2 regions of the Paenibacillus sp. MMS20-IR301 genome follow, and region 2 is predicted to be linked to the other one. Evidence: a T-box and tRNA genes for the amino acid it is inferred to sense, from the RefSeq annotation. Region 2 holds a T-box; the other holds one or more tRNA genes.

Region 1 (3,384 bases), 3.7 Mb from region 2:
TTCGAATTACTTTGTCTGTCATAACGAATGCTCCTTACTTTCCATGTAAATACTGCCTATGATACCATAGCTATACTATATCAGTTCCAATAGCACATGGCAGTCTGCAAAAATACAGCATTTTTCATTTCAGTAAAGAGCAGCCGCTCCGGCATATGCATGTCAAATTAGCTAAGCGTTACGGACAGGAGAGACGTTAAGCCTGCGGAAAGGCACCAAAGTGCCGGACTTGCGGACACCAGCGCCGTTATTTCACCAAATAAATGGAGTGAGCCCATGAAAAACGGCGGATAAGGGCCGTGGTGTCCATAAGAATCAGCCTTTTCTATAAGTCTTAAGTTCGTTCAACCTATATATTTATATACAAAAAAAACCCTTGGAATTCAAGAGTTTCTTAAGCAACTATATAAGCGGGTGATGGGAATCGAACCCACGCTATCAGCTTGGAAGGCTGAAGTTCTACCATTGAACTACACCCGCAAAAATATAAAATCGGGATGACACGATTTGAACATGCGACCCCCTGGTCCCAAACCAGGTGCTCTACCAAGCTGAGCTACATCCCGAAAAAAGAAGAAAAGATGGCGCGCCCTAAGAGATACGGATGCTACGCACCCGATTGCGAAGTTATTCTATCGAAGCGGATGCTCCAACGAACTCGTTCGAATCTTGAGGACACTTTGGATATTCAAAGAAGAAAAGATGGCGCGCCCTAAGAGATTCGAACTCCTGACCTTTTGATTCGTAGTCAAACGCTCTATCCAGCTGAGCTAAGGGCGCAAAATCTATATGGAGCGGACGACGGGAATCGAACCCGCGACCCTCGCCTTGGCAAGGCGATGCTCTACCGCTGAGCCACGTCCGCAAAAACATGGTGCGCGTGAAGGGACTTGAACCCCCACGTCGTGAAACGCCAGATCCTAAGTCTGGTGCGTCTGCCATTCCGCCACACGCGCACACTTTACAAGGAAAATGGTGAGCCATGAAGGACTCGAACCTTCGACACCCTGATTAAAAGTCAGGTGCTCTACCAACTGAGCTAATGGCTCGCATATAAGGGGTCCCCGAAAAGTAATCGGATTAACCTTCTAAGCTTAACTTCACTTTTTGGGGTGAAGTGGCTGGGGATATAGGATTTGAACCTATGCATGACGGAGTCAAAGTCCGTTGCCTTACCGCTTGGCTAATCCCCAATAATATAATTAGCATAACCTACGGAATAGGATGGATACTCTATACTTCGAGATATAGGATGCACAATTCCTAATACCTTTATGCCATGAAGATGGCGGAACCGACGGGATACTCTTCACTTCGTTACGAGATTGCGATGTAGTGCTAACGAAGCTTATGCTTCAACGAACCCTTAAATGGAATCTCATCCCTGAAGCAGATAAAGATGGCGGAACCGACGGGATTCGAACCCGCGATCTCCTGCGTGACAGGCAGGCATGTTAGGCCAACTACACCACGGTTCCAAGTTTGGTACTTTGGGGTCCCCGGAAAGTATTCGGAATATGCTACAAAGCATCTCTTCACTTTGTGGGGATTGGTTGCGGGGGCAGGATTTGAACCTGCGGCCTTCGGGTTATGAGCCCGACGAGCTACCGGGCTGCTCCACCCCGCGTCAGTAAAAATATTGTCCCTTGGGGTCCCCGGAAAGTACCCGGAATCCTCTGCGAAGTCTTTGCTTCACTTTGTGGGGAATGTGTATGGTGGAGGCTGAGGGGTTCGAACCCCCGACCCTCTGCTTGTAAGGCAGATGCTCTCCCAGCTGAGCTAAGCCTCCATGAGATATATCATTAAAATAAATGGTGACTCGTATGGGATACTCTTCACTTCGTTACGAGATTGCGAAGTATTCCTACCGAAGCCGATGCTTCAACGAACCCAGGGAATTCTCATCCCATAAATCGAAGAAGATATTGGTGACTCGTATGGGATTCGAACCCATGTTACCTCCGTGAAAGGGAGGTGTCTTAACCCCTTGACCAACGAGCCATAATGTTTGTTTCTAAAAGTACTGCTACGGAGAGAGAGGGATACTCTTCACTTCGTTACGAGATTGCGATGTATTGCTAACGAAGCTTATGCTCCAACGAACCACTGAGGGTTCTCATCCCTTACAAGGAAGCAAAGCTACGGAGAGAGAGGGATTCGAACCCTCGAGACGCTTGTGGCGCCTACACGATTTCCAATCGTGCTCCTTCGGCCAAACTCGGACACCTCTCCATGGTGGCTCCCCGAACAGGACTCGAACCTGTGACAACTCGATTAACAGTCGAGTGCTCTACCAACTGAGCTATCAGGGAAAATGGTGGGCCTTAGTGGACTCGAACCACTGACCTCACCCTTATCAGAGGTGCGCTCTAACCAGCTGAGCTAAAGGCCCGTTCTCGTACACTATACAGCTATTATGGGCAAAAAAAATACCACAAGGTGTGTGGAATTGTCCGCTTGGCGGCGTCCTACTCTCCCAGGACCCTTCGGTCCAAGTACCATCGGCGCTGGAGGGCTTAACGGTCGTGTTCGGGATGGGTACGCGTGGAACCCCTCCGCTATCGCCACCAAACGGGCATTTACAGCGTAAATGCTTCAGGATTTGATTCCTGAAAACTGAATCCGAAACGAAATTTGCGTTTGCCCTTCTTACGGGGCCCCCGGAAAGTATTCGGAATCGGCTTCGTTAGCCTCTTCTTCACTTTTTGGGGTATTCTTGGATAAGCCCTCGACCGATTAGTATTGGTCAGCTCCATGCATTACTGCACTTCCACCTCCAACCTATCTACCTCGTCGTCTTCAAGGGGTCTTACGTATTGGGAAATCTCATCTTGAGGGGGGCTTCACGCTTAGATGCTTTCAGCGCTTATCCCGTCCGTACGTAGCTACTCAGCCATGCTCCTGGCGGAACAACTGATGCACCAGCGGTACGTCCATCCCGGTCCTCTCGTACTAAGGACAGCTCCTCTCAAATTTCCTGCGCCCACGACAGATAGGGACCGAACTGTCTCACGACGTTCTGAACCCAGCTCGCGTACCGCTTTAATGGGCGAACAGCCCAACCCTTGGGACCTACTTCAGCCCCAGGATGCGATGAGCCGACATCGAGGTGCCAAACCTCCCCGTCGATGTGGACTCTTGGGGGAGATAAGCCTGTTATCCCCAGGGTAGCTTTTATCCGTTGAGCGATGGCCCTTCCATGCGGTACCACCGGATCACTAAGTCCGACTTTCGTCCCTGCTCGACTTGTAGGTCTCGCAGTCAAGCTCCCTTATGCCTTTGCACTCTGCGAATGATTTCCAACCATTCTGAGGGAACCTTTGAACGCCTCCGTTACTCTTTAGGAGGCGACCGCCCCAGTCAAACTGCCCGCCTGACACGGTC
Region 2 (3,384 bases):
CGACGAACAATGGTATATATCCTGCAACAATTACGACCGATTATGTAGGGATTGCCGGTCCGGTTACATCTCCGGAATACACAGGCAGAATTTCAATTCAGAAATACTACCAGTCCATGATTACAGGTCTGAGTAAAACCTCAATCATCCTGCAGCCGGGCCAGAGTATTCCGATTATGACGGATTTGAACAAAATTGCCATGAAGCCGAAGGAAGTTCTCTCGCTTAGTGCGGACCTGACCAGCGACTATCCTATTCAATACAATGTAGTGATGGTTGAAGAAACTAAAGATCCGGTAGCGCTGCTGCCGACACTGCCAGTTCTTGACCGTGACGGTGTGCACAACCGGGGAACTTACCCGGATTCAACCCGCATTATCAATGTGACCGATGTAGTCGGAACAACACAATCCAAACTGATCCTCGGGGACAATAGAAACGACCTCAATCTGGTCGGTATTGATCCGATGACGGGAACAGAGGCATCCAATTCCGGCAACTTCGGAGTGCTTTACAAAATTGTCCTTGACCGCGTTGCTGCGAACACGCTGATTACCTTCAATCCGCGCGGAGGCAATTATCTCGGGTCTGTTCTAGTGAACGGAACGATTGTTAACCTGCCGAATAAGGGCAGCCTGTCCAGCTCGGATATGAATGCTGTCGTCTTCCGTACCGGTGAATATGAAGGTCCGGTTGAGATCACCTTCTCGGTAGCTTCCGGCAGTAATCTGCCTGTAAACTTTGTCTTCACGCCGCTTCCGGCGAAGAAATAAAGGCATCTTAGCAACAGCCGTTCCTCAGGGAGCGGCTTTTTTTTTGGCATAATAGGGCGCTGCAGGCACGCTTCATTGACGGGGCAGTGCTTTTCGGGCATTATTAAGGGAGTGATATTCAATCGAATTATGTTATGGGAGATGGGCAAATGCTGTCGACAGATCAAATACTGGAAGCTATGTCGGGGCAGGGGCTGCGGATTACCGATCAGCGCAAGACGCTTGCCAGATTATTTGGCGAGAATACGGGATATTTGTCGGCGAAGGATGTATATGAGCATATGGGCCGCAAATACAGCGGGCTCAGCTTTGATACAGTTTACCGCAACCTGCGTGTTATGGAGGAGCTCGGTGTGCTTGAGCAGGTGGTCTTTGAAGAGGGTGTCAAATTCAAAGCAAGCTGCAGCCAGGATCATCATCATCACCATATGATTTGCCTGCAGTGCATGAAGACTTACCCGATTCATTTCTGCCCGATGAACTTAACGGATACGCCGGACCAGTTCCGGGTGGTCAAGCATAAATTTGAGGTATTCGGGTACTGCAAGGACTGTGAACAGACCCGCGAGGAAGAAGCGGCGGCTGCCTCACACGGCAAGGAAGGCCGCTGATTATGGCCGGTTTACGCAGAACAGTACAAGCGCCAATCCGGGTGTACCGACGGTTTATTTCACCGCTGAAGCCGGCCACCTGCCGCTTCTATCCAACCTGTTCAGCTTATGCTCTGGAAGCGATCGAGGTTCACGGGGCGCTGAAGGGCTCATGGCTGGCTGCCCGGCGGATTGCCCGGTGTCACCCGTTCCATCCGGGCGGACTTGACCCGGTGCCGCCGCCTAAAGCCCGTGATACAGGGGATGAGCCGGCGCATACAACTTGACAGGTGCGGCTGTGATGGGTATATTTTGAATAATAAGTGTAATTCCGAGGAACGGATAAGTAAATGTGGACAACCATTACAGAGAGCCGGGAACTGCTGTGAGCCGGTATGGGACGCCAGATTGAATATGGTCCGGGAGGAACTGTGTTCGAGCGGAAGCCGGAGATAGCGGCAGATGTAAGAGTACAGCGTGTTCCAGCGTTAATGGACAGTTCCGCAAGGGACTGGCGAAGCCTGTGCTCTGTGAGGAGCCGGGGAACTTTGGGTGGTATCGCGTGAGTTTACTCTCGCCCCATATAGGGGCGGGAGTTTTTTGCAATTTCAAGAGTTTATAAGTTTTGAACCCCTGCAAAGGACCTGAGGAAGCATCGAAGTTAAAGCATCACTTTGCGGGGCTATTTTGAAAGATAAGCATTTATATGTGTTACGCTATAAATGTTCCTTATCTTTCCACTGAACCGGATACCGTCCTCTGGAGGACGGCGCAGCCGTTTCCACTTGTGTCAAGATTATCAGGTATAGACGAAGGGATGACAATGTAATGAGTGAGAACAAAACCTTTTACTTAACAACACCAATCTATTATCCGAGTGATAAGCTGCATATCGGCCATGCGTATTCGACCGTGGCCGGTGATGCGATGGCCCGCTACAAGCGCTTGCGCGGTTATGAGGTCCGTTATCTGACCGGCACCGACGAGCATGGCCAGAAGATTGAAGAGAAGGCCGGCAAAGCCGGCAAGACACCGCAGGAGTTCGTTGACGGGATTGTGGTCGGCATCAAGGACCTGTGGCGGAAGCTGGATATCTCCAATGATGATTTCATCCGTACAACGGAGGAGCGTCATAAGAAGGTAGTGGCGGATATTTTTGACCGGCTGCTGAAGCAGGGGGATATCTACAAAGGAGAATACGAGGGCTGGTACTGTATTTCGGATGAGACCTTCTACACCGAGACTCAGCTGGTCGACATTGAACGGGATGCGGACGGCAATATTACCGGCGGGAAAAGCCCGGACAGCGGCCATCCCGTAGAGCTGGTGAAGGAGGAAAGCTATTTCTTCCGGATGAGCAAATATGCTGACCGCCTGCTGAAGTTCTACGAGGAGAACCCGGAATTCATCCTGCCGGAATCGCGCAAGAATGAGATGATCAACAACTTCATTAAGCCGGGTCTGGAGGATCTTGCCGTATCGCGAACGACCTTCGACTGGGGCGTTAAGGTAAAAGGCGACGAGAAGCATGTAGTGTATGTCTGGATTGATGCGCTGACCAACTACATTACCGCACTCGGCTATGGCTCGGAGGACCGCAGCCTGTATGATAAGTTCTGGCCTGCGGATGTGCATATCGTCGGCAAGGAGATTGTCCGTTTCCATACGATCTATTGGCCGATCATTCTGATGGCGCTGGGTGAGCCGCTGCCGAAGAAGGTCTTCGCGCATGGCTGGCTGCTGATGAAGGACGGCAAAATGTCCAAGTCCAAAGGCAATGTAGTGGATCCTGTAACGCTGATTGACCGCTACGGCCTGGATGCCCTGCGTTATTATCTGCTGCGCGAGGTGCCATTCGGCTCGGACGGCACGTTCACACCGGAGAGCTTCGTGGACCGTGTCAACTATGACCTGGCTAACGACCTCGGCAATCTGCTCAACCGGACCGGGGCCATGGTAGAGAAATATTTCGGCGGCGATCTGCCGGCTTATGCTGGTAAAGTGACTGCATTCGACGGCGA

What was found. The T-box of region 2 lies ahead of metG (methionine--tRNA ligase). A T-box ahead of a tRNA ligase gene usually reads a tRNA of that ligase, here a tRNA-Met.
Region 1: it has a tRNA-Met gene. The T-box ahead of metG (methionine--tRNA ligase) is inferred to sense a tRNA for this amino acid. The anticodon was not compared.

The regions. Positions count from the first base shown of each region.
Region 1 is NZ_CP135275.1:4,813,585-4,816,968, forward strand. Features, by position in the region: gene LOS79_RS20615 (helix-turn-helix transcriptional regulator) at 1-22, opposite strand, end outside; tRNA gene LOS79_RS20620 (tRNA-Gly) at 410-480, opposite strand; tRNA gene LOS79_RS20625 (tRNA-Pro) at 493-566, opposite strand; tRNA gene LOS79_RS20630 (tRNA-Arg) at 704-780, opposite strand; tRNA gene LOS79_RS20635 (tRNA-Gly) at 791-865, opposite strand; tRNA gene LOS79_RS20640 (tRNA-Leu) at 873-956, opposite strand; tRNA gene LOS79_RS20645 (tRNA-Lys) at 974-1,049, opposite strand; tRNA gene LOS79_RS20650 (tRNA-Gln) at 1,119-1,193, opposite strand; tRNA gene LOS79_RS20655 (tRNA-Asp) at 1,401-1,478, opposite strand; tRNA gene LOS79_RS20660 (tRNA-Met) at 1,551-1,627, opposite strand; tRNA gene LOS79_RS20665 (tRNA-Val) at 1,714-1,789, opposite strand; tRNA gene LOS79_RS20670 (tRNA-Glu) at 1,927-2,001, opposite strand; tRNA gene LOS79_RS20675 (tRNA-Ser) at 2,143-2,232, opposite strand; tRNA gene LOS79_RS20680 (tRNA-Asn) at 2,237-2,312, opposite strand; tRNA gene LOS79_RS20685 (tRNA-Ile) at 2,316-2,392, opposite strand; rRNA gene rrf (5S ribosomal RNA) at 2,456-2,572, opposite strand; rRNA gene LOS79_RS20695 (23S ribosomal RNA) at 2,717-3,384, opposite strand, start outside.
Region 2 is NZ_CP135275.1:820,766-824,149, forward strand. Features, by position in the region: gene LOS79_RS03320 (stalk domain-containing protein) at 1-773, shown strand, start outside; gene LOS79_RS03325 (Fur family transcriptional regulator) at 923-1,384, shown strand; gene yidD (membrane protein insertion efficiency factor YidD) at 1,387-1,650, shown strand; T-box leader at 1,689-1,948, shown strand; gene metG (methionine--tRNA ligase) at 2,192-3,384, shown strand, end outside.